Regions from separate parts of the Terribacillus sp. 7520-G genome, predicted to be linked through region 2. Evidence: riboswitches for the same ligand, from Rfam matches in the RefSeq annotation. Region 2 holds a riboswitch; each other region holds the start of a gene.

Region 1 (5,703 bases), on a different contig from region 2:
AAAACATGTTTCATCAATACATCGCGTTCACGGACGCCTTTTGCCCGTGCCGTCTTTGTATAATCCTGGTTCACGGAATCCAGCATGCTGTCCCGGAGCATTCTTGCGATGATGCCGATTTCTACAAGCGCAAGCACAAAAGCAGGCAGAAGCAAATGATAAAGCCAGGCTCCGAAACCTTCAGAAAGTGGGATATAACCGGCGACCGGGAATATCGGGAACGTCACCCCAAACGCCAGCACAAGCAAGATGGCGAGCCAGAATTCCGGAACCGACACACCGAGCAGGGATGCGTTTGTGAATAATGGATCCAGGATCGTCTTGTGTAAAGATACAATCAGGATCGCAATCGGAATGGAGATGACCAAGATAAAGAGCAGGGACAAGGCCATCAAACTGAAAGTGGGGCCAAAATTGGCAAAAATCAGTTCCGTGACCGGCTGGGAGGAATACACACTTGTTCCAAGGTCGCCAGTGATGACTTGTTTGAGCCAGTCGAAAAATTGTATGTACAGTGGCTCATTCAGGCCAAGCTGTTCTTCCAGCTGCGCGACGGCTTCAGGTGAGGCATCTTCACCAAGGATGATGAAAGCCGGATTGCCAGGTGTCAGGTGAACGAGCAGGAATACGATGATACTGACCACGAGCATGACAGGTATGACAGACAGCAGCCTGCGGATTGTATAGTTAAGCACAAGCGTCACTCCTTTATTTGGAAATGGAAGAAAATCGCCAGCGGTAACGCAGGCGATTTTCTCGGGGCATTACTGGGATTTCCATGTATTCCAAAAGCGCGGACCATACCAATCTTCATAATCCTGCAGCTTGGAAGTACGTGCATCCAAAGTGGAAAGGTTGCTTACTTTTTCGAATGGAAGCTCATCATAGATTGTCTTGTTCAATTCAGCAAGGATTTCTTTTTGGGCTGCTTCATCTTCTGCCTCGCCCCATTGTGCGACAAGCTCCTGCCAGCGTTCGCTGTTATACCAGCCGCTGCTGTTGGAATCCTGGCTCACCATTCCGGCTTGGTTTGGCGAGAAGAACGGAGACCAGCCAACCACTACCATATCCCAGTTAGCACCATCGCTCCATTTTTCCAAGTAAGTTGCCCATTCATAGGACTCGAGCTCGACATTGAAACCGACCGCTTCCAGCTGCTGCTCGGCAATCTCCGCGATTTTCTTATACTCTGCATGGTCATTGGAGAAGATGATTTTCACTGGCTGCCCATCATAAGAGCTGTCCTCCAGCAGCTTTTTCGCCTCATCCGGATCATAGGCCTCGAAGTCATCGATGTTTTGATCTGAGTAAAGAGCTGTTTGATCCGGAGTGAACAAGGCACCATCCAGATTGTAGAATTCACTGTTGCTATAAGTTGCCTTGGCGATGGCTTCTTTATCAAGCGCGGCATGAAGTGCTTCGCGGACTTTGATATCATCAAATGGCGCTTCGGATTTATCCGGTGTGATGACGGAATAGCCATTGCTTGAGATGGCAGGTTCGACGTTCGGTGTCGTATCGACTACATCATACAAATCAAGCGGAATGGACTGTACATAATCATATAAATCTGTCTTCAATCCATTGAGCATGACTTGAGGGTCTTTGACGATCTTGAAATGAATCGTATCCAGATAAGCTGTCTTCTTACCTGTCAAACCGCCCCAGTCTTCCTCTTTACGAGATTGATAATCTTTGAATTTGGAAAGGACGATTTCATTTCCGCGCTTCCAGGAATCGAATTTGAAGGGACCTGTACCGATCAGCTGTTCATTTGTCAGCGGCTGTTCACCAGCGGCTTCTGCTATGTCGGCAGGAATGATGACAGCAGATGCTTTCGGAGCAGCCAGATCGGTGAGCAAAGCGGCATACGGGTCTTTCAGCGTGATGACCAATGTCAAGTCATCTGTTGCTTCGACAGCATCCACATGTGTTGCTGTGATCTTACCGACGGAAGAGACCTTGAGCCAGCGTTCGATCGATGCTTTGGCATCCTCAGCAGTCACGTCCTGGCCGTTGTGGAATTTCAGTCCATCACGCAGGGTGATCGTGTATGTTTTCTTGTCATCGCTGACGGTATAGTCGTCGGCTAGTAAAGGACGAGCCTGGTAATCCTTATCGAGGGCGAACAGGCCTTCATAGATATGCCAGCCTATTTTTCTCGCAGCGCTTTCACCGGAATACATCCAGTCCAGTGTGTCGGGATCCGCTGTCATGGCAACGTTCAAGTCGCCGCCTTCCACGGGTTCTCCGCCGCTTGCGCCGGAACTGCTGCTGGAATTGCCGGAGCATCCGAACAGTGCGATGGTAGCCGCCAAGCCTAATGATATAAGTGCAAATCTCTTCTTCAAGACATTTCCTCCTTAGCTTCCCAATAACGAGAATACGATTTTCGTGAACGCTTTTTCGGTGATGAGCAATGCGCGCTCATCGATGTCGAATTTCGGATGATGATGCGGATAGTGTGTGCCTGTATCCTCGTTGCGGGAGCCAACTTTAAAAAAGCTGCCGGGTTTTTCCTGCAGGTAATAAGCGAAATCTTCCGCTCCCATCCCGGTTTCAAGCTCTATTACCTGTTCTTCGCCGAATTGCTCGGAGAACAGCCTCTGCAAAAGAGCAGTCTCCTCAGGATGATTATAAAGCGCAGGATAGCCGTGCAGGTAATCGATGGAATAGGTTGCGCCGAATCCGCTCGTGATCCCCGAAACGATTGCTTCTATCTGCTGTCTGACCTGCTTGCGGATGTCGGCATTGAATGTCCGGACCGTGCCTTCCAATTTGGCTGTATCCGGAATGACATTGAACGCATTGCCGGACTGGAAGACACCCAGTGTCACAACCGCGGATTCCAGCGGGCTGACTCTGCGGCTGACAATCTTCTGCAAGGCGCTTACGATATCACTGCCGATGACGATTGGATCGACAGCTTCCTGAGGAGCGGCGCCATGCCCCCCTTTTCCTTGGATGGTGATCGAAAATTTATCCACTGCGGCCATTTTGAATCCTTCGCCGACACCGATTTTCCCGACAGGGGCAGCAGAGTTAAGATGTGCGCCGTAGACATAATCGACGCCGTCGAGTGCTCCATCTTCAATCATCGCCTTGGCACCGCCGGGCGGTACTTCCTCAGCAGGCTGGAACAGGAAGACGACTTTGCCTTTCAGGCTGTCCTTATGCTTGATCAATGCTTTGGCAGTCCCGAGCAGTGCAGCCGTATGACCGTCATGCCCGCAAGCATGCATCACACCAGGTATCTGGGAGCGATAGGCTGTTTCTTTCTCGTCCTCTATCGGCAGGGCATCGAAATCAGCCCTGAGGGCAATCGTCGGCCCAGTCTCTTTCCCTGACAGCGCTGCGACAATGCCGTAGCCGCCGATATTTGTCTGGATATCCTCATATCCGAAGCTGTGCAGCTTATCAGCGATGAAACGGGCTGTTTCTGTCTCTTGAAAACTCAATTCAGGATGCTGATGCAGATATCGTCTCCATTCGACGACTTCTGCGAAATCCTGTTCCAATTCCTTATGTACCTCCGCAAGGGTCTGCTTTGTGGTCTCCATCCTATAGCCTCCTGTAATAATCTTGATATCTCCAATGAAATTAATCGGATTTTGTCTTAAAAAAAGGCCCCTTCCACAAGAAGAGGGCCATTTTTCAAGCTTCCGCTCTTCTTATCTTCAGTGTCAAACACCTGGAATTAGCACAGTACTGCGGCTTGCAGCCTGTTGCTTTGGTTTCTTAGGGCCATTCCCTCCACCAATCTGGATAAGAAATATCAGTTGTAAGGAAAAGGATAGACCGAAAAGTACTGGGTGTCAATCCTATTTTTTTACTTTGACTGCCATCAAAAACGGCTTTGCCTAAAAAAATCAACAGAAATAATTGTATTTGATGGAAAATTATCAAAAATATCTTGACTGGATTTTCCTGTATGTTAACATGGCTATAATATAAAAAATGAATAGTGATTTTTCTTATCAAGAGAGACGGAGGGAATTGGCCCTATGATGTCTCAGCAACCAGTCTGTCCAGACACGGTGCTAATTCCAAAAGGTATCCGCCTTAAAGATAAGAAGCTGATTCGGTTATGACTGGACCTTCTTCCTTTTTGGGGAGAAGGTTCTTTTTTTTATATAGAAGGGTGAGAATCGATATGGGAAGTAGCTTAGAGACAACATTTGTACAGATAGGAAACCGAAGTGATGAAGTGACAGGTGCTGTCAATCCGCCGGTTTATCTTTCCACTGCTTATGCACATGGCGGAATCGGGGAATCGACTGGTTATGATTATACCCGGACGAAGAACCCGACTCGGGCTGTTCTGGAGGAAGGATTCGCAAAGCTTGAAAAAGGTGACCGGGCTTTTGCCTGCAGCTCGGGCATGGCAGCGATCCAACTCGTATTATCACTTTTCCGATCCGGAGACTCCCTGCTCGTGCCGGAGGATATTTATGGCGGCACCTATCGACTGTTCGATTTCTATTCGGAATCATACGGAGTGACGCCGATTTACGCTCCATTTCGGACAGTGGGAGAAACAGCAGCGATGATTACGGATGAGACAAAAGCGATCTTCCTGGAGACACCTACAAATCCACTGATGCAGGAAATCGATATGGATGCATATGCGCAACTGGCGAAAGCACACGGTCTGTTGCTGATTGTCGACAATACATTCCTGACGCCTTATCTCCAGCAGCCAATTACACATGGGGCAGATATCGTCATCCATAGTGCGACGAAATATATCGGCGGACATAATGATGTACTGGCTGGACTGGTCGTGAGTAAGGGCGTAGAGCTGTCAGAGCGCCTGTCTGTACTCCATAACGGCATCGGTGCCGTGTTATCCCCGCTCGATTCCTGGCTTCTCATCCGTGGCTTGAAGACGCTGCCGCTCCGAATGCGGCAGCATCAAACCAATGCCAAGCGCATCGCGGCATATTTGAAAGAGCAGCCAAAGGTGGAGGATGTCCTATACGCAGGCAAGGGCGGCATGCTTTCTTTCCGGGTCAAGGACAGTAAATGGGTCGATCCGTTCCTGCGCAGCCTGAAGACCATTACATTTGCAGAAAGCCTTGGCGGAGTGGAGAGTTTCATTACATATCCAACGACACAGACCCATGCCGATATCCCTCTTGAAGAAAGGGAAGCCAGGGGAATATGCGATCGGCTGCTCCGTTTCTCGGTCGGGATCGAAGAAGCGGATGATTTGATCGGAGATTTGCAGCAAGCATTCCAAAGAGTGGATCAGGAGGTCATCTTATGAGCGAACAGCATTTGGAAACGGCGTGTATCCAAGGCCGGCATAAGGAACAGCGGACAGGTGCGGTGAACGTGCCGATTTATCTTTCCTCCACTTACCATCAGGAAGGCTTCGATGCTTTCGGTCCGTTCGACTATAGCCGTTCCGGCAATCCGACACGGGAAGCGCTCGAGCAAAAGGCGGCAGAACTTGAGGGAGGGACATGTGCTTTCGCTTTTTCATCGGGCATGGCAGCGATATCTTCTGCATTCATGCTGCTGTCTGCGGGCGATCATGTGGTAGTGACCGAAGATGTGTATGGCGGTACGTACCGTTTTGTGACAGAGATCCTTCCTAAGTTCCAGATCAGCCATTCCTTTGTGGATCTAACCGATCTGGATGCGGTTGAAGCGGCCATCCAGCCAAACACGAAGGTCATTTATCTGGAATCACCCTCC
Region 2 (5,703 bases):
CATTGTTCATCGGCATCATCAAGCGTGAATGCTATGAGGGTTTCTGTGCCGAGTATTTCGGTGTTGACGACCTCCGCTACGGCGTCTGCTTGTTCCGGAGCGGAAAACAGGATGTGCTCGGGCCTTATTCCGATTTGGACATTTTTCCCTGAGGTACTTGTATTTCCTTTCATCGGATTCGGCAAGATGCATTGCGGGGACAGCGTGATCCTGCTTGGTGACACATTTGCTTCCATGACATTCATGGCAGGTGATCCGATGAAGGTCGCGACGAAGGTATTGGCAGGATGATTGTAAATATCGAGCGGTTTGCCGATTTGCATCGGTACGCCTTCATGCAGGATCATCATCCGGTCTGCCATCGTCATTGCCTCGGTCTGGTCATGTGTGACATAAATCATCGTGATTCCCAGTTTCCGCTGTATCTGTCTGATTTCCGAGCGCATCCTGGTACGCAGTTTTGCATCCAGATTGGATAGGGGCTCGTCCATCAGGCAAAGAGGGGCTTGGGTCACGATGGCCCTGGCCAAAGCGACCCGCTGTCTTTGACCGCCGGATAATTCCCGCGGTTTGCGTTTCAGGTAATCTGTCAAGCCAAGCATATCAGCAGCTTCCAGACAGCGGCGCCTTTGTTCCTCGCGTGAAATCTTCTTTGTATGTAAGCCGAAAGTGATATTCTGTTCCACATTCAAGTGGGGGTAGAGGGCATAATTCTGGAAAACCATGGACAAATCCCGCTTATTCGGTGGGGCCTCATTCATCCGCTTGCCATTCACGAATAAGTCCCCGCCTGTAATCTGCTCCAGACCGGCAATCATGCGCAGTATGGTGCTCTTCCCGCAGCCAGAGGGACCGACAAGGACGAAGAACTCTCCTTGCTGCAGCTGCAAATCCACTTGATTGATTACATTTTTCTTTCCGTCGTATGACTTCTTCAATCCCGCCAGCTCAACATGTGTCATAATCTGCTCCTTTCTGAAAATTCATCTATACTATAACGAGTGAAAATTGAGCTATTGTGAAGTGGAAATAAAAAAGCGTTTACACGGAGGCAGGAAATGAGCTTTGTTTTTACAAAGCTCATACATTCGGGCAATGAAAAAAGGACTTGCAGGTCATATGACCTGCAAGTCCCTTCATGTTCTGTTACTTTTTGCGCATTCCGCGTAAAATGAGGCTCAACACGAAAACAAAGATGATGGCGCCAATCAAGGCCGGGATGATGGCCATACCCGCCAAGTCAGGGCCGAAATCGCCGAAAATCAGTCCGCCCAACCAGGCTCCGATGATACCGGCGATGATATTTCCGATGATGCCTCCCGGAACATCACGTCCAAGGATCAATCCGGCAAGCCAGCCGATGATACCGCCGACGATGAGATATAAGATGAAACTCATGATAACTACCTCCAGAATTATTGTTGTATTGTGCTGTACTACTAGCATTCCCTAAGTATGCAATCTGCAAACGTGGCTTGTGGCGCCTTTGTATGTTTACATGTTCTTAAGATAAGCTGCATCATTCTAAACAGCAGCTCAACATCCCCTTAATAAAAAGCCTTTATATTGAAAGTACAAGAAAATAAGGAAAGATCACTGTCCAAAGTTCGAAGATTACGATCTTACGAAGATTACAATCCAGATAACCCCAGGGAGATGATCCGAATGACAAATCAGTTTAGTCCATCGTACGAGTCCGTAACCACTAAATCCCTCGATAGTCAGTCCGTTCACCGAAGTATCATGCCTGTTATCGCACATCGCGGTGCTTCTGGATTCGCGCCCGAGAATACAATTGCTGCTTTCGATTTGGCTCTGGAGATGAACGCTGACTTTATTGAGCTGGATGTACAAATGACAAAGGATGGCCAGCTTGTCGTCATTCATGATACATCCATCAATCGTACAGCAGCCAATGCACCGTCAGAGACTGTATTTGTTAAGGACCTTACCTTTGCTTCCTTGCAGAATTATGATGTGGGCGCAGGATATGATTCTGTATATGAAGGGCAGCGTATCCCGCTGCTGGAGGATGTGATCAGACGGTATAAGGGGAAGACAAAGTTCCTCATTGAACTGAAGTCCCCTGAACTCTATGACGGAATAGAGGAAGCTTGCGCAGAATTGCTGGAGCGATATGAATTGGCCAATGTCTTGCATGAAGAGGTAATCCTGCAGTCATTCAATTTTGGATCGGTTGCTTATCTTTCCCAGCTGCTGCCATATGTGCCGCTTGGCGTGCTGACGTCAAGAAGTGCCGATCTTACCAATCGCAAACTTGATAAGCTTGCTGCTTATACAGATTATGTGAATACACATTTCACCAATGTGACGCTGGACGATACATTGGTTAGTAGGATCCATTCACGCGGAATGCGTATCATGCCATGGACGGTCCGGGCACCGGGGGAAGTCCAGCCGCTGATCCGAGCAGGTGTCGATGGTATCATCACAGATTATCCGAATTATGTGAAATGAGAAAAGGAGACCTATTTTGAACTGCCTCCCCAAAAGTTTTGGTAACTTCTGGGGGGCACACCATTTTACGGGTCTCCTTTTGCATGTATCATCTATTCTGAACGAGTCGAAGCAATTCGAATGCTTTATCCCCAGCGAGTGCTGCGAGATCTTCCCAGCACTCATCGCGCTTCAGGTCGAGTTCCACAATCTGTTTGGCTAAATCAAGGGCTTCCTGATCATATGCCACGTGCAAGACGCTCCTTTCCGGTATCTCTTTTTGCTGTTACGTTCAGTATACGTATATCCAAATTGCCATGCATCAAACATGTAAGCGATGCTGACGAACTTTTTTGTTGTTTGTTAGGTTTCCTTACATAATACTAGGATGAATGGAAAGTTGCGGTATAATGTTAAGTAACAGCACATGGTGATGAGGTGAACAGATGAGTAATGAGCCTTCTTATAAGAACAGGAAAGTGATCACAATCGGCATTGTGAGCGAGCTGACTGGTCTGACTGAACGCAAGATTCGTTATTACGAGGAACGCAAGCTCATTTTTCCGGAACGTTCAGCGAAGGGAAATCGCAAGTACTCTTTTTCGGATGTAGAGCAATTGATCGAAATCGCCAACAAAAGGGAAGAGGGTGTGCAAACCTTCGAAATTCGTCAGCAGATGCTGAGAGACAAGAGGAAGGAAGCGGAACGGGAAAGCCGCCAGCAAATGCTGCGTGGTCAAATCAATGCCCGCTTTGGCATACAAAGAGAATAGCTGTGTGTACGTATGTGTTGGGAGGCCTTGTACACAGGAGAGCCGGATGTCTGACATCCGGCTCTTGTTCATCTTTTCCGGCTATGGATGAATTTTTTATGCGCTCCTTGACGCTGATGCATATTTAGGATGAACCGACCATTCGCGCAGGAATTCAGGGGTGATTCTTTTGCCTTTTCGCTCTTCCGCAAATATATCAAATTTATGATAATAGTAGTCATATCGGAGAGCGGATTTCAGGATGGACATGAAAAAGAAGCGGGATCCTGTCGCTCTTTGGGAATTGATCAATCGCTCGTTTGATGCCGTACATGAATCGTTGCGGAACCATACAGCCAAACAAATCCCATTATCTTTTCGGATGACGGGACTACCAGGGAAACGGGATAATTTTTCTATTATTTTTGAAATTATATTGACAACGTTTGGATTGGGAGGTAAAGTAACAAACAGATCAACAACAAAAGTATAATGAAATTCTTATCAAGAGTGGCGGAGGAACAGGTCCTATGAAGCCCGGCAACCAGATCAGTGATCAGGTGCTAATTCCTGCAGACGGCGAAAAGCCGTACTGAGAGATAAGAGAATTAGTGCATATGTATACCATGCGCCTCTCTTAATCCGGAGAGGCGCTTTTTTATTGTAGTTGATAACAGCGAAGGAAAAAGGGGAGAGCAACATGAAAAAAATCTTAAGTTTTGGACTTATCGGATTATTGGCGTTATTTTTAGCAGCGTGCGGCAATGATAAATCTGCTGCGCTGGCAAATGATAAAATTTTGGTGGGTGTCAGCGGGGGACCGCATGAGCAAGTCATGGAAAAAGTAAAAGAATTGGCAGCGGATGAAGGAATCGATGTCGAAATCAAGACATTCAATGATTACAATACACCAAACAGTGCGCTGGATGATGGCAGTCTGGATGCGAACAGCTATCAGACACTTCCTTTCCTGGAAGATCAAGTGAAGAATCAAGGATATGAATTAGAGGAAGTATTCAAGACCTTGACTTTCCCGATGGGGATTTATACAGATAAGATTTCGGATATTTCCGAGTTGAAAGAGGGAGACAAAATCGCTGTACCGAATGACCCTGCCAACGAATATCGTGCGTTGAAACTCTTTGAGTCGGCAGGCGTATTGAAAGTGGATCCGGAGGCGGAAAACTCCGCAACGGCTAAAGATGTCGTAGAAAATCCGCTGAATCTGGAAATCGTCGAATTGGATGCTTCCCAGCTTCCGGCTCAGCTTCCGGAAGTGGCGGCAGCGGCAATAAATACAAACTTTGCAATGGGAGCTGATTTGAATATCAATGATGATGCTATCTTTGCAGAGGAATCGGAAAACAATCCATGGTCCAACTACTTTGTTGTAAGATCAGCGAACAAGGACGATGAAATTGTGAAGAAGATTCAAGAAATCTACCAGTCCGATGAAGTAAAACAGTTTGTGGAAGATGAATTCCAGGGATCTGTCGTTCCAAGCTGGTAAGGGGGAAGCAATATGATTGAATTGAAGAATGTATCGAAAACCTTTACCACCGGCAAGAAAAAAGTGGAGGCGTTGAAAGACGTCTCCTTGAAAATCAATAAAGGTGAAATCTATGGCATAATCGGATTCAGCGGAGCAGGGAAAAGCACCCTGATCCGCTGTGCCAATTTATTGGAACGTCCGACTCAAGGGGAAGTATTCGTCGACGGCGTGGAACTCACGACGCTTAAGAAGGCTCAGCTTCGTAAGGCAAGAGGGAAAATCGGTATGATATTCCAGCATTTCAATCTGCTGACGACGGCTACGGTATACGAGAACGTTGCCAGACCTTTGAAGCTGAGTAAAGTGCCGAAGGATGAAATCAAAGGGCGCGTTGATAAATATTTGAAGATAGTGGGCCTTGAGGAAAAGAAGAATGTCTATCCAGCTCAATTATCCGGCGGTCAGAAGCAGCGGGTGGCCATTGCAAGAGCACTTGCGCAAGAGCCGGAAGTGCTGCTGAGTGACGAAGCGACGAGTGCTTTGGATCCGAATACAACGTCTTCCATCCTTGAATTATTGCTCCGCGTGAATAAGGAGCTTGGCATCACCATCTTCTTGATCACACATGAGCTGGATGTCATCCAGCGCATATGTGACCGTGTCGGTGTCATGCATCAAGGAGAGCTGGTGGAAGAAGGATCCGTCATCGATGTCTTCACCAAGCCGAAGCATCCGCAGACCCGGAAATTTGTCTTTGATGAAGCGAACTTCGAAATTCCTGATAGTGTGAAGGAAGGGCTGTCTGCAACAGGGCGTCTCGTTTCACTGACGTTCATCGGGGAAGCTTCGAATGAGCCGTTCCTTGCGGCCATCACAAAGAAATTCGATGTCGTTCCGAGTATACTGGCAGGAGGAATCGATCAGCTGAAAGCGAGCTCCGTCGGCAAATTGCTTATTCACTTGCAGGGAGATAAAACGGAAGTGGAGAAGGCGATTGCGTAT
Region 3 (5,703 bases), on a different contig from region 2:
CCGGCGATCGCACCGGATACAGCTCCAAGCAGTGTCGGCTTTTTATTGATGATCCATTCAATGATCATCCATCCAAGTACACCAGCTGCTGCAGCAGTATTCGTATTGATAAAGGCGTACATTGCTACATCATCGAAAGCAAGTTCGCTGCCGACGTTGAATCCAAACCATCCGAACCAAAGCAATGCGCCGCCGATCAATGTGAAAATCAAGTTATGCGGTGCAGTGGAGCCGGCATTTTTACGTTTGCCGATGACGATTGCAACAACCAACCCAGCAAGACCGGAGGAGATATGGACAACGTTTCCGCCTGCGAAATCAAGCGCGCCCATTTCTGCGATCCAGCCGCCGCCCCAAACCCAGTGTGCCAGCGGGGAATAAACGATGAGGACCCAAAGAACTGTGAATAGAATGAATGCTGGAAAACGAATGCGTTCTGCATATGCGCCGGACACGATGGCTGTTGTCAGAATCGCAAATGTCATTTGGAACATCATGAATAAGTTGAATGGAATTGTATGTCCGGAGTCTGCGTTTGGATCGAAACCAACGTTATTCAGCCCGAAATAATCCAATCCCCCAATAATTCCGTTACCTGGTGAGAATGCCAGGGAAAAGCCGACAATGATCCAAATGATCGAAACGATTGCCATTGTCGTAAAGCTGTGCATCGTTGTGCTCAGCACATTCTTGCTTCTTACCAACCCGCCGTAGAAGAGTGCGAGTGCCGGTGTCATCAACCATACGAGGACGGTTGCGACGAACATGAATACCGTATTGGCCATATCCATTTTCTCTACCCCCTGAATGCCTTCTTTATTATTTGAAAATTTAAATCTTTTTTCATTATAAGTGCCCTGCAAAAAAATGTAACAAACTTGTCAGGATATCTTACGTGAATATTTCTGACCAAGTTGTGTAAGTGTTTACAGATTATTTGTCATAAAGCGTCACCAAAATAAGGTCTCCTATAGAAAGATGGGAAATGCGGGGCGATTTGTCCTCTTTGATTAACGGGAATGGAAGAGGGAGGGGAGTACATCTGCATCGGTGGTTTGACAGTAATTGTAAAGCATGATAGAATAATTAACGTCTTCAATATTTGAGTAACTTTATTGAAGATCTCTGGCATTCTGCTATAGTTTTAATCAGAAGTACTTATTCAGACTGGAGCGGCCAAGGAGCCGTAAGGATGCAATAGAGGTAGGGATTGCATCGTTTAAGTGAAAACTACCATGTGGAACAAGTACCGCGGCAGGAGAATGTATTAGGCATTCTCGCATAACAATAGAAAAAGTTACATTTTAAGCCCCGCATCGGCAATTGCCGATGCGGGGCGTCCAAATTTCCGGGAAGAATATCCTGATGGAAATTTCAGAATTTATAGTTGACTCCTATAAGAACCCCATGCTACAATCCTGTTAACAAATCAATAGCAAGCTCTTATCAAGAGAGGCGGAGGGACTGGCCCGATGATGCCCGGCAACCTGCAAGCAGAAATGCTTTTAAGGTGCTAATTCCTGAAAGTGCGCAGAGCACTTTAGAGATGAGAGAGACATGTCGGTACATATTGCCACCCTGTCCTCTCAGGGTGGCTTTTTTAGTTGGGGGGAGGAAGCATGCGGAGAATGGATTTACAACAGTCATACCAAACCGGCAAACTTCTCATCGGGGATATTGTGCTTGAATCAGGCAATATCCTGCCAAACGTCGAGGTGGCTTTTGAAAAAAGCGGACCCGCTTCGGGAGAAACGGTGCTTGTCTGTCATGCGTTGACGGGAGATCAGTTTGCAATCGGAACTGATGCAGCAACTGGATGGTGGAATGGATTGCTGCAGCCGGGCGGATACATCGATACCCGCCGATACCAAGTGATTACATTCAATGTATTGGGCGGGTGCAATGGGACAACGAGTGCATTGTCGGTAAACCCGGATTCGGGAAGCAGGTATGCGGCAGCCTTTCCGGCAATAACGATCAGGGACATGGTTTTGGTGCAGCGTCTTGCCTTGGAGAAACTGGGAATTGCTCATCTAAAGGCAGTAATCGGCGGATCATTGGGAGGGATGCAAGTACTGGAATGGGGCGTCATGTACCCTGATTTCATGGATGTGCTGATTCCGCTCGCAGCAACCCCCTTTGTGAGTGATTATGCGATTGCGTATAACCATTTGGCTAAGACAGCCATCACCTCCGATCCCGATTGGAACGATGGATACTATACACCGGACAGATTACCTGCGGCCGGTCTCGGACTTGCGCGGATGGTGGGGATGCTTACTTACCGTTCCGACCATCAATATAATGAACGTTTCCGCCGTGCTGCCTCCCGGAGGGATGATGCAGCTTACGAGGTGGAATCGTATTTGAACTATCAAGGAGAGAAGCTGGTCAATCGCTTTGATGCCAACTGCTATATGACTTTATTGGAAGCGATGAACAGTCATGATATCGGCAGGGGAAGAGGAGGATGGCAAGCAGCCGCCCGGAGAATAGACGCAATTGTGCTGACATTCGGATTTTCAAGAGATCTGCTATTTCCTCCAGAGGAGATAAGCCGCTTTGCTGCGGCAGTTCCAAGGGGAAGGCATGTGGATGTGGATACAATCTATGGGCATGATGGTTTTCTGCTGGAGTTCGAGAAGTGGGGACACCATATCAGGGAGGTACTCGAGCAGCCGATGAAAATTTCATATTGACTTATCAAGAGAGGTGGAGGGACTGGCCCGATGAAACCCGGCAACCTGTAAGCGGAAATGGCTTTTAAGGTGCTACATCCAGCAAACGGAAGTTTGGGAGATAAGGAGTTTCGTGCATAAGCAGCAGCTTCTTACCGGGAGCTGCTTTTTTCATCTATATAAACTGGAGGAATGACAAAATGACAGATCAAGTATATAAAGCAGAAACACTAGCATTGCATGGCGGGCAAGCGCCGGATCCGACGACAGGCTCAAGAGCGGTGCCGCTTTACCAGACCACTTCTTACTTGTTCCATGATACAGATCATGCAGAGCGTCTATTCGCACTGGATGAGCCGGGAAATATCTATTCCCGAATCGGCAACCCTACCGTCGATGTTCTGGAAAAACGAATTGCTTTGCTGGAAGATGGCGTCGCAGCAGTCGGTGTTGCATCCGGAATGGCAGCCATCAGCTACAGCATCCTCAATCTGGCAAGCGCCGGGGATGAAATCGTAGCAGCAACGAATTTATACGGAGGGACGTATAACCTATTCCAGACTACGCTCCCTCGCTACGGAATCACTGTCAAATTCGTCGATCCGACCGATCCGGAGGCATTCCGCGCGGCGATCACAGACAAAACAAAAGCTGTATTTGCAGAAATCATCGGAAATCCCAGCCTGCATGTGCTGGATGTGGAAGCAGTCGCGGAAGTGGCACATGATGCCGGGATCCCCCTCATTGTCGACAGTACGTTTGCCACACCTATCCTTAGCAAACCGATAACGCTTGGTGCGGATATCGTCGTGCACAGTGCAACGAAATGGATCGGCGGTCATGGTACTTCCATCGGGGGATTGATCGTCGATGGGGGCCGATTTGATTGGAATTCACCGAAGTTTCCGACATTCACCGAGCCGGATCCGAGTTACAATGGCATCCGCTATGCATTTGACTTCGGTACGCTTGCTTTCAGTACAAAATTGCGTGTCCAATTGCTGCGCGATCTTGGGGCTGCCCTTAGTCCGTTCAATGCATGGCAGCTGATCCAAGGCTTGGAGACATTGCATTTACGAGTGGAACGCCATGTACAAAATGCAGAAAAGCTGGCAGATTACCTTGAACGGCATCCGGCAGTCGATTGGGTCGCTTATCCGGGGCTCAGCAGCCATCCATCCCATGAAATCGCCAAAAGAGTGCTTCCATCCGGTGCTGGTTCCATTGTCAACTTTGGCATCAAGGGAGGCAGGGAAGCTGGTGCTGCTTTGATCAATAATGTCGCCCTTTGGTCCCATGTTGCCAATGTGGGCGATGCCAAATCATTGATCATCCACCCTGCCTCCACGACACATCTGCAGCTGGATGCCGAGGGATTGGCAGCTACGGGGGTAAAAGAGGAATTGGTGCGGCTGTCCGTCGGGATTGAAGCAGTGGATGATCTTATCCATGATTTGGATCGTGCATTGGAGAAGGCTACTGGATTCCGTTCGGAATCCCGGAAAATCGTGATCAATGATGAAGCTGTCATCCGGGAAGCGCTCGGCAGTGCAACGGATGCCCAAGGGCGCCAAAAAACGATTGCAGTAGTAGGGCTGAGCAGCAAGGAGCAGCGTCCAAGCAATCGTTTGGCTCGGAAGATGCAGCGCCTCGGTTACAAAATCATCCCGGTAAATCCTGCCGAAACAACTGTCCTGGGAGAGAAAGCTTACCCGGATTTGAAAAGTGTACCAGGGAAAATCGATATAGCCCAAATCTTCCGCAGTCCGGAAGCGGCTGTGGAGCTGGCAAAGGAAGCAGCCGAGGTCCGTCCGGAAATATTCTGGCTGCAGGAAGGTGTCGTCTCCCCGGAAGCAGCCGCGATTGCGCGTGAAGCGGGATTGGAAGTGGTCCACAACCGCTGCACCTATAAAGAAGCGCAGCGCTTGCGCGGAACGATCAGCACCTATGCATGCGAACTGGATGATAAAGGAGTAGCAATCGATGAATAAGATTCCCCTCATAGATAAAAGAAGTTTACTAGCTTTACTCAGCGTTTTAGCGGTTGTCTTCCTGGCAGCCTGCGGTAATTCAAGCTCAGCATCAGGAGACCTTAAACAGATTCGTTTGGATTACGCCTATTATTCCCCGGCCAGCTTGGTGATCAAAAATAAAGGCTGGGCAGAAGAAGCGTTCAAGGATCAAGGCATCGAGGTGACTTGGACACTAAGTCAAGGGAGCAACAAGGCACTGGAATTCCTGAACAGCAACAGTGTGGATTTTGGTTCCACAGCAGGCAGTGCGGCCTTGCTCGCCAAGGCGAATGGCAATCCGATAAAAGGTATATACCTGGCATCGAAGCCGGAGTGGACAGCATTGGTCACAACAAAGGATAGCGACATCAAGGAGCCGGCCGATCTCAAGGGGAAAAAGGTAGCCGCAACTGTCGGTACCGATCCATATATCTTCCTGCAGCGTTCCTTGCAGGAAGCAGGTCTGGATGAACAAGATGTCCAAATCGTCAATTTGCAGCATGCCGATGGAGCGAGTGCGCTGCTTTCCGGTGATGTGGATGTATGGGCAGGCCTTGATCCCCATATGGCAAAGCTGGAATTGGAAAGTGATACGCAATTATTCTATCGAAACGAAGATTTCAACACTTATAATTTCCTGAATGTCCGCGAAGAATTCGCTGAGAATCATCCCGAAGAAGTGAAGGAAGTCTTGAAGCTTTATGACAAAGCAAGGGCCTGGATCGAAGAAAATCCGGAAGAGACAGCTGAAATTGTTGCCAAAGAGGCAAATATCAGCCAGGAAGTAGCAGCAAAGCAGCTGGAACGTAATGATTTCTCGGAATCCGTCCCGGGTGATACCCAGCGGGAGATCCTGAATCAATCAGGTGCTGTCCTGGAAAAAGCGAATCTATGGAAAGGCAGCAAAGATGTAGCGGAAACGGTGGATAGTTATATCGAACCGAAATACGCAGAAGATCTTGGGGAGGAATGATGATTTATGTGGAAGAAATTAAGGACGCATCCTGCACTGC
Region 4 (5,703 bases), on a different contig from region 2:
CTGGACAGCGAAACGGAATGGAAATCCACTACTGGTAAACCTGTTTCCTTTACTGGCCGATTGATTGGCGGCTGCCTGAATACATTGACGGTCATTGCCGGGACAAAGTATGCCCCGATCAAGAAATGGCAAGAGTCTTTTGAAGAAGATACAATCGTCTATCTCGAATGGAGCGATTGGAGTACAGCAGAAGCCTACCGGAATCTTTGGCACCTGAAGGAGCTCGGCTGGTTCGATCGGGCAAGCGGTGTATTATTCGGCAGACCCGCTCGAAGCACACCTTCAGAGGATTACACAGACGAGCAAATGATCCGGGAATTCGCCGATGAAATCGGATTGCCGATCATCTTCGACACTGATATAGGACATATGCCGCCGCAATTGACATTGATCAACGGTGCTTTGACAACGGTTTCGTATCAGGATGGGACTGGCACATTGACTTATCTGGAATAGGAAAGAGGAGCTGATGGTTCAGCTCCTCTTTCCTTGTTTTGCCGGATGCGTCCCGGGGAGATGCGGATGTCCGAATAATTTCTCCCGGAATGTACCTCCTGCATAGTCCTTTTTATACAATCCCCGCTCTTGCAGGATTGGCACAACCAATTCGACGAAGTCCTCCAAGTCCCTCGGCGTAATATAATGGGTCAGGTTAAAGCCATCCACTCCGCTCCTCACAAAAAAGTCCTCGATCCTGTCGGCCACCTGTTCAGGGCTGCCGATGATGATCTCCATTTCAGCTGGTTTGCTGAATTTCTCTTGTATCTCTTTGACCGTGAATGGCCTGGCAGCGTCCTTGGTCAAATATGCAGCTCGTGATTGCCCTTGTTCCGTATGCTTGTACGTGAACAGTTCATCCTCATCTTCATAGGATGCCAAGTCATAACCAGTCGATCCACCATACTGGGCCTTTGCTGCATCTGCACTCCAATATTTCTTGATTTCTTCATATTTCGCATATGCTTCCTCTTCCGTTTCAGCAACGACTACATTCAGGAAAGTGAATGCTTTGATTTCATCACGGCTTCTGCCGTATGCTTCTGCACGCGTTTTGATATCCTCGATATAGTAGTTGATTTTTTCCGGTGTCGGTCCGCCGACAAACACACATTCAGCATGCCTGGCTGCGAAATCGCGCCCTTTTTCAGAGGTTCCCGCTTGGTAAAGCACTGGCGTACGCTGCGGGGATGGCTCACTGACATGAGGCCCTTCAACGGAGAAGTATTTCCCCTTGTGCTTGATGCGATGTACCTTATCCGGGTCCACCAGAACGCCTCTTTCCGGATCTGAAACAACCGCATCCTCTTCCCAGCTGTCTTCAAGCAGCTTATAAGAAACCTCCAGGAATTCCTCTGCTATCCGGTAACGTTCATCATGCTTGACCATTTTTTCCAGCCCGAAATTCCGGGCCGCATTCGGTAAGTAGGATGTAACGATATTCCAAGCGACACGCCCCTTGGTCAAGTGGTCGAGAGTCGAGAATTTACGCGCATTATGGAATGGCTGCTCGTAGGATGTACTGACCGTGACAGCGAAGGAAAGGTTCTCCGACACAGCTGCCATTGCCGGGATGGCAAAGGCAGGGTCATTCAGCGGCACTTGGACTCCGTCGCGCAAAGCAGCCTTTTCATCCCCGCCATAGACATCATAAACGCCGAGTACATCAGCGAAGAACACCGCATCGAACTTGCCTTTTTCCAGCAGGCGCGCATGCCCGATCCAGTAGTCAAGCGACTTATACTCGCGATGCCTTCTGCTCTCGGGATGCTTCCATAAGCCGTGGGAATTGTGCATAGCTGCAGTCATATCGAAAGCTTGCAGGATGATTTGTTTCGTCATTATCTCTCACTCCTTTAAAATATGTAAAAAAGCCTCTTCCGTTTTACAGAAGAGGCTCCTTATCCAAGGCGAAAAGCTCCTCTTATCTGTCAGACCATCGTCTGCTGGAATTGGCACAGTGCATCATTGCCTGTTGCCGAGGCTTCCAAGGGCCAGTCCCTCCACCTCTCTTGATAAGAAAATACTATTTGATTATGTTAAATTGCGCTCGATTTGTTCCCGGTATTGACCCAAGGTGCTTGGCGAATGCTTCTTGAGCTTTTGCAGCAATGCTTCGTATTGAATCTCCTTTTCGCTGATCCGTTTCCGATAAGCCGCCCGCTCTGAATCATCCGTACAAACACGCAGTAAATCACGTAAGGCCACAATCTCTTTTTGCAGCTCCATTTCGGGCGGGACATAGCCGGCATTCTTCAGGATCTTATAGCTCATCCGCATATCCTCTGGTACGCCGGATAAATCCTCCAGTTCCAGAGGTTTCCCTGCACCGGGAAGGTTGCGGAATTCTCCACTTTCTTCCGCCTTCTTGATCCGTTCTTCGGCAAGCAGCGAAATCAGATCCATACAATCCCTCCCAAAAATCAAAAAAGCAACCGATTCCGCATCGGTTGCTTTTCATTATACAATAATCTGAATTATTTACCAATGAATTGCTGTGTCCAATAGTTACCGTTTTCCACGTACCCTACACCGATGTTTGTATAATCAGGGTTAAGGATGTTTTCACGGTGACCTTGGCTGTTCATCCAAGCTTCCACAACTTCTTCCGGAGTCTTTTGACCTTGGGCGATGTTTTCACCTGCAGTCTGATAGGAGATACCGAAAGATTTCATCATGTCGAATGGAGAACCGTAAGTCGGGCTGTTGTGGTCGAAGTAACCATTGTCAGCCATGTCCTGGGATTTAGCGCGTGCTACTTTGCTTAGCTCAGCATCTGCTTTCAATGGCTTGAGACCAGCTTTTTCACGCTCTTGGTTAGTCAAGTCCACTACTTGCTGTTCAAATGCGCTCAGCCCTTCTGCAGCTTGCTTGTCTTCTGTCTGCTTGCTGTCAGAAGCAGTTTCTTGTTTTTGTGCTGGAGCTTGTGCTTTTTGTTCAGTTGCTTGCTCTTCAGCTTTTTCTTCTTTTTGCGGAGCAGCTTTTTGCTCTTCTTTATTAGAAGCAGGTGCTTTTGCTTCCTCCTGCTTAGGTTGAGCTTGTACAGGAGTCTGTGCTGTTTCTTGTTGTGCTGGCTGTTGAACATTGTATTTCGCTAGCAAGCTATCAACATCGATGTGAATGTTATAAGCTGATAGATAATCATTCACCCATTTATTCAAATCTTCGATAGAAGAGAAAGATCCGCTTTTCACTACATGTGCTACGTGCACTTGAACTTCTTCTTTAGTTGGCTGTGCCGGTGCAGCGTTTGCTGTGCCTGCCAAAGCGCCTCCTGCCAGGATAGCTGTGGATAGTGTTGTTACTAATACTTTCTTGAACATGATGTTGCTCCTTTCGGGATGTATGTGTTTTCTTGATGCAGCAACATCATAGCATGCGTTTTTATGTAATATTGCAGCCTGGATTTTCCAATTGGCTCTCCTTCCCGAAGTCTCATGCTAAAAGTCGGTTCCTATGCGAAATCGCACCCGCTCATCTTGCTTTGAAACTAGCAATAAACAGCCACCCTGCTATATATTGGATGAAAATCAGGATTGACACCTTTTTTCCTTCCTAGTTTTTGTAACAATCCCTCATTATTTGTAATCTATCTGTAAATTGACTTTGCGTTTGTCTCTTCATATAATACTATCTTCCTAAACTTATTAGTTTAATCTGCCAAATTAGGATAAAGGTATCTCTTTAACACCTCTATACCAGGTGATAGAATGAACTATGTCGAAATTAGGAGCTTTTCGGCTCTTTGACGCATCCACCCCCATAAAGTAAATATCGGGGGAGAATGAATATAGTAGAAATATGTCATCATTGGAGGAAATATAATGTTTGCTAATCCTGAAATCGGAATAGACCTTGGCACTGCAAATATACTTGTGTATACAAAACAAAAAGGAATCGTATTGAATGAACCTTCCGTCGTAGCGATCGATTTGGAAACAAAAAATGTTGTGGCGGTTGGAGCCGAGGCAAAGGAAATGGTCGGTAAGACTCCCCAGAATATCGTACCGATCCGTCCATTGAAAGATGGCGTAATCGCTGACTATGACGTAACAGCTCAATTATTGAAAGAAATTCTGAAAAAAGTAAGCAAGGTGATGGGCGCTTCCCTTCGCAAGCCTACCATTGTTGTCTGCACACCGTCCGGCAGTACTTCCGTTGAAAGACGCGCCATACATAACGCAGTCAAATCCTATGGTGCCAAAAATGTTCATTTGATTGAAGAACCGATTGCCGCAGCTATTGGAGCGGACCTTCCTGTTGATGAGCCAGTGGCCAATGTGATCGTCGATATCGGCGGCGGTACAAGCGAAGTTGGCATCATCTCTTTCGGCGGCGTGGTATCCTGCCGTTCCGTGCGTATCGGCGGGGATTCCATGGATGAAGAAATTGTCCAATATATCCGCAAGCACTACAACATCTTGATCGGGGAAAGAACTGCAGAACAAATCAAGATGGAGATCGGTCATGCTTTGATCGAGCACGACGAGCTGATGATGGATGTCCGCGGCCGCGATATGGTAACTGGACTGCCTAAAACTGTCGGGATTTCCTCTAAGGAAGTACAGGTGGCACTGAAGGAATCATTGGAACAGATCCTGGAGACAATCCGCATGACATTGGAAGATTGCCCGCCGGAACTAAGCGGGGATATCGTTGACCATGGTGTCATCTTGACTGGAGGAGGAGCATTGCTCAAAGGCATGCAGCAGTGGCTTGCTTCTGAAATTTCCGTACCCGTGCACCTGGCTCCGAACCCATTGGAATCCGTTGCAATCGGTACAGGCCGTGCCTTGCAAATGATTACAAAACTGCAAAAAGCAGCAAAATAAAAACAGGCGTATCAGTCAGCTGATACGCCTGTTTTTTTTTATGGAAGGACAGCTTGAAAATGGAGAATTTTATCGCTTAAGCTGCTGTTTCTGATCATTGGAGCCAGACTGTACCAATCCAATGCCGATTCCGGCCGGGTCGTCCAAATAAGCAAGATAGAAAGAACCAGAACGACAATTGCCCTTCTGCTTTGGCCGCTTGGATAGCTTTATCCAAATCCTCCAATTCAATCTGAATTCTGGTTCCATGCGGAAAATCATGCGGTCCCTTACGGATGCCGCCATCGATTCCTCCATCCGTCTTCACCTCATGATAGCCCCAATTCGGCGTCCCGATCTTCCAGCGAAAACATTGGCGTAGAAACTTGCTGCTTTGTCAGGGTCTTGACTATTCAGCTCAAATCCAAGACTTTGCCACGGATGTTCTCCATGCTCCCTCTCCTTATCTATGCAAAAGCTCGCGAATCTTATATGCATGCTCCTCGATCACCGGCCGCAATCCTGGATTATAAAACACAGATGCAGGATGATATGTCGGGAATATACGATATATTTTCTCCGAAAAAATGAAGGAATCCTCCCCCAAGCTTTTTAATTGCTGAATGGGTTGTTCTACTAGCTTTCCGGCAGCTTCCGTTATTTTCTCTTTCGAACCGGTTACCCTTTCCCAGCCTATTTTCCCTAATGTCACAAGGATATCCGGCTCTGCATGAGCAATTTCATAATCGAGCACGGGCGCATGCGCAAGTATCTCGGCCTTAGTCGGTGTCCGATTATATTTCTTGGTGACCGTCTTTCCGCGGATCTGCTTTGTCTTATATTGATAAGGTCTGCTTCTGACTGAGCTGGAGATGAATACTTCTGACCTGTTGAC

The links. A riboswitch is a leader RNA that binds a small molecule or an ion and turns the genes downstream of it on or off. The one in region 2 is predicted to bind S-adenosylmethionine.
Region 1: linked by a shared signal. The riboswitch ahead of CHH53_RS14370 (M20 family metallopeptidase) and the one ahead of CHH53_RS01430 (MetQ/NlpA family ABC transporter substrate-binding protein) in region 2 are both predicted to bind S-adenosylmethionine.
Region 3: linked by a shared signal. The riboswitch ahead of metX (homoserine O-acetyltransferase MetX) and the one ahead of CHH53_RS01430 (MetQ/NlpA family ABC transporter substrate-binding protein) in region 2 are both predicted to bind S-adenosylmethionine.
Region 4: linked by a shared signal. The riboswitch ahead of CHH53_RS04440 (LLM class flavin-dependent oxidoreductase) and the one ahead of CHH53_RS01430 (MetQ/NlpA family ABC transporter substrate-binding protein) in region 2 are both predicted to bind S-adenosylmethionine.

Annotation. Positions count from the first base shown of each region.
Region 1 covers NZ_NQFP01000042.1:34,018-39,720, reverse strand. The annotation lists gene CHH53_RS14380 (ABC transporter permease) at 1-695, opposite strand, end outside; gene CHH53_RS14375 (ABC transporter substrate-binding protein) at 765-2,351, opposite strand; gene CHH53_RS14370 (M20 family metallopeptidase) at 2,364-3,560, opposite strand; SAM riboswitch class I at 3,669-3,772, opposite strand; SAM riboswitch class I at 3,972-4,075, shown strand; gene CHH53_RS14365 (methionine biosynthesis PLP-dependent protein) at 4,154-5,269, shown strand; gene CHH53_RS14360 (aminotransferase class I/II-fold pyridoxal phosphate-dependent enzyme) at 5,266-5,703, shown strand, end outside.
Region 2 covers NZ_NQFP01000002.1:19,425-25,127, reverse strand. The annotation lists gene CHH53_RS01455 (ABC transporter ATP-binding protein) at 1-962, opposite strand, end outside; gene CHH53_RS01450 (GlsB/YeaQ/YmgE family stress response membrane protein) at 1,147-1,398, opposite strand; gene CHH53_RS01445 (glycerophosphodiester phosphodiesterase) at 1,666-2,478, shown strand; gene CHH53_RS17470 (hypothetical protein) at 2,567-2,707, opposite strand; gene CHH53_RS01440 (MerR family transcriptional regulator) at 2,904-3,230, shown strand; SAM riboswitch class I at 3,708-3,815, shown strand; gene CHH53_RS01430 (MetQ/NlpA family ABC transporter substrate-binding protein) at 3,910-4,719, shown strand; gene CHH53_RS01425 (methionine ABC transporter ATP-binding protein) at 4,732-5,703, shown strand, end outside.
Region 3 covers NZ_NQFP01000026.1:8,924-14,626, reverse strand. The annotation lists gene CHH53_RS10090 (ammonium transporter) at 1-791, opposite strand, end outside; SAM riboswitch class I at 1,441-1,553, shown strand; gene metX (homoserine O-acetyltransferase MetX) at 1,620-2,699, shown strand; SAM riboswitch class I at 2,698-2,806, shown strand; gene CHH53_RS10080 (PLP-dependent aspartate aminotransferase family protein) at 2,879-4,669, shown strand; gene CHH53_RS17660 (aliphatic sulfonate ABC transporter substrate-binding protein) at 4,662-5,663, shown strand; gene CHH53_RS17655 (ABC transporter permease) at 5,670-5,703, shown strand, end outside.
Region 4 covers NZ_NQFP01000010.1:54,288-59,990, forward strand. The annotation lists gene CHH53_RS04435 (S66 family peptidase) at 1-456, shown strand, start outside; gene CHH53_RS04440 (LLM class flavin-dependent oxidoreductase) at 475-1,839, opposite strand; SAM riboswitch class I at 1,919-2,019, opposite strand; gene CHH53_RS04445 (DnaJ family domain-containing protein) at 2,032-2,403, opposite strand; gene CHH53_RS04450 (CAP domain-containing protein) at 2,475-3,320, opposite strand; gene mreBH (rod-share determining protein MreBH) at 3,822-4,829, shown strand; gene CHH53_RS17875 (hypothetical protein) at 4,924-5,136, opposite strand; gene CHH53_RS04465 (uracil-DNA glycosylase) at 5,272-5,703, opposite strand, start outside.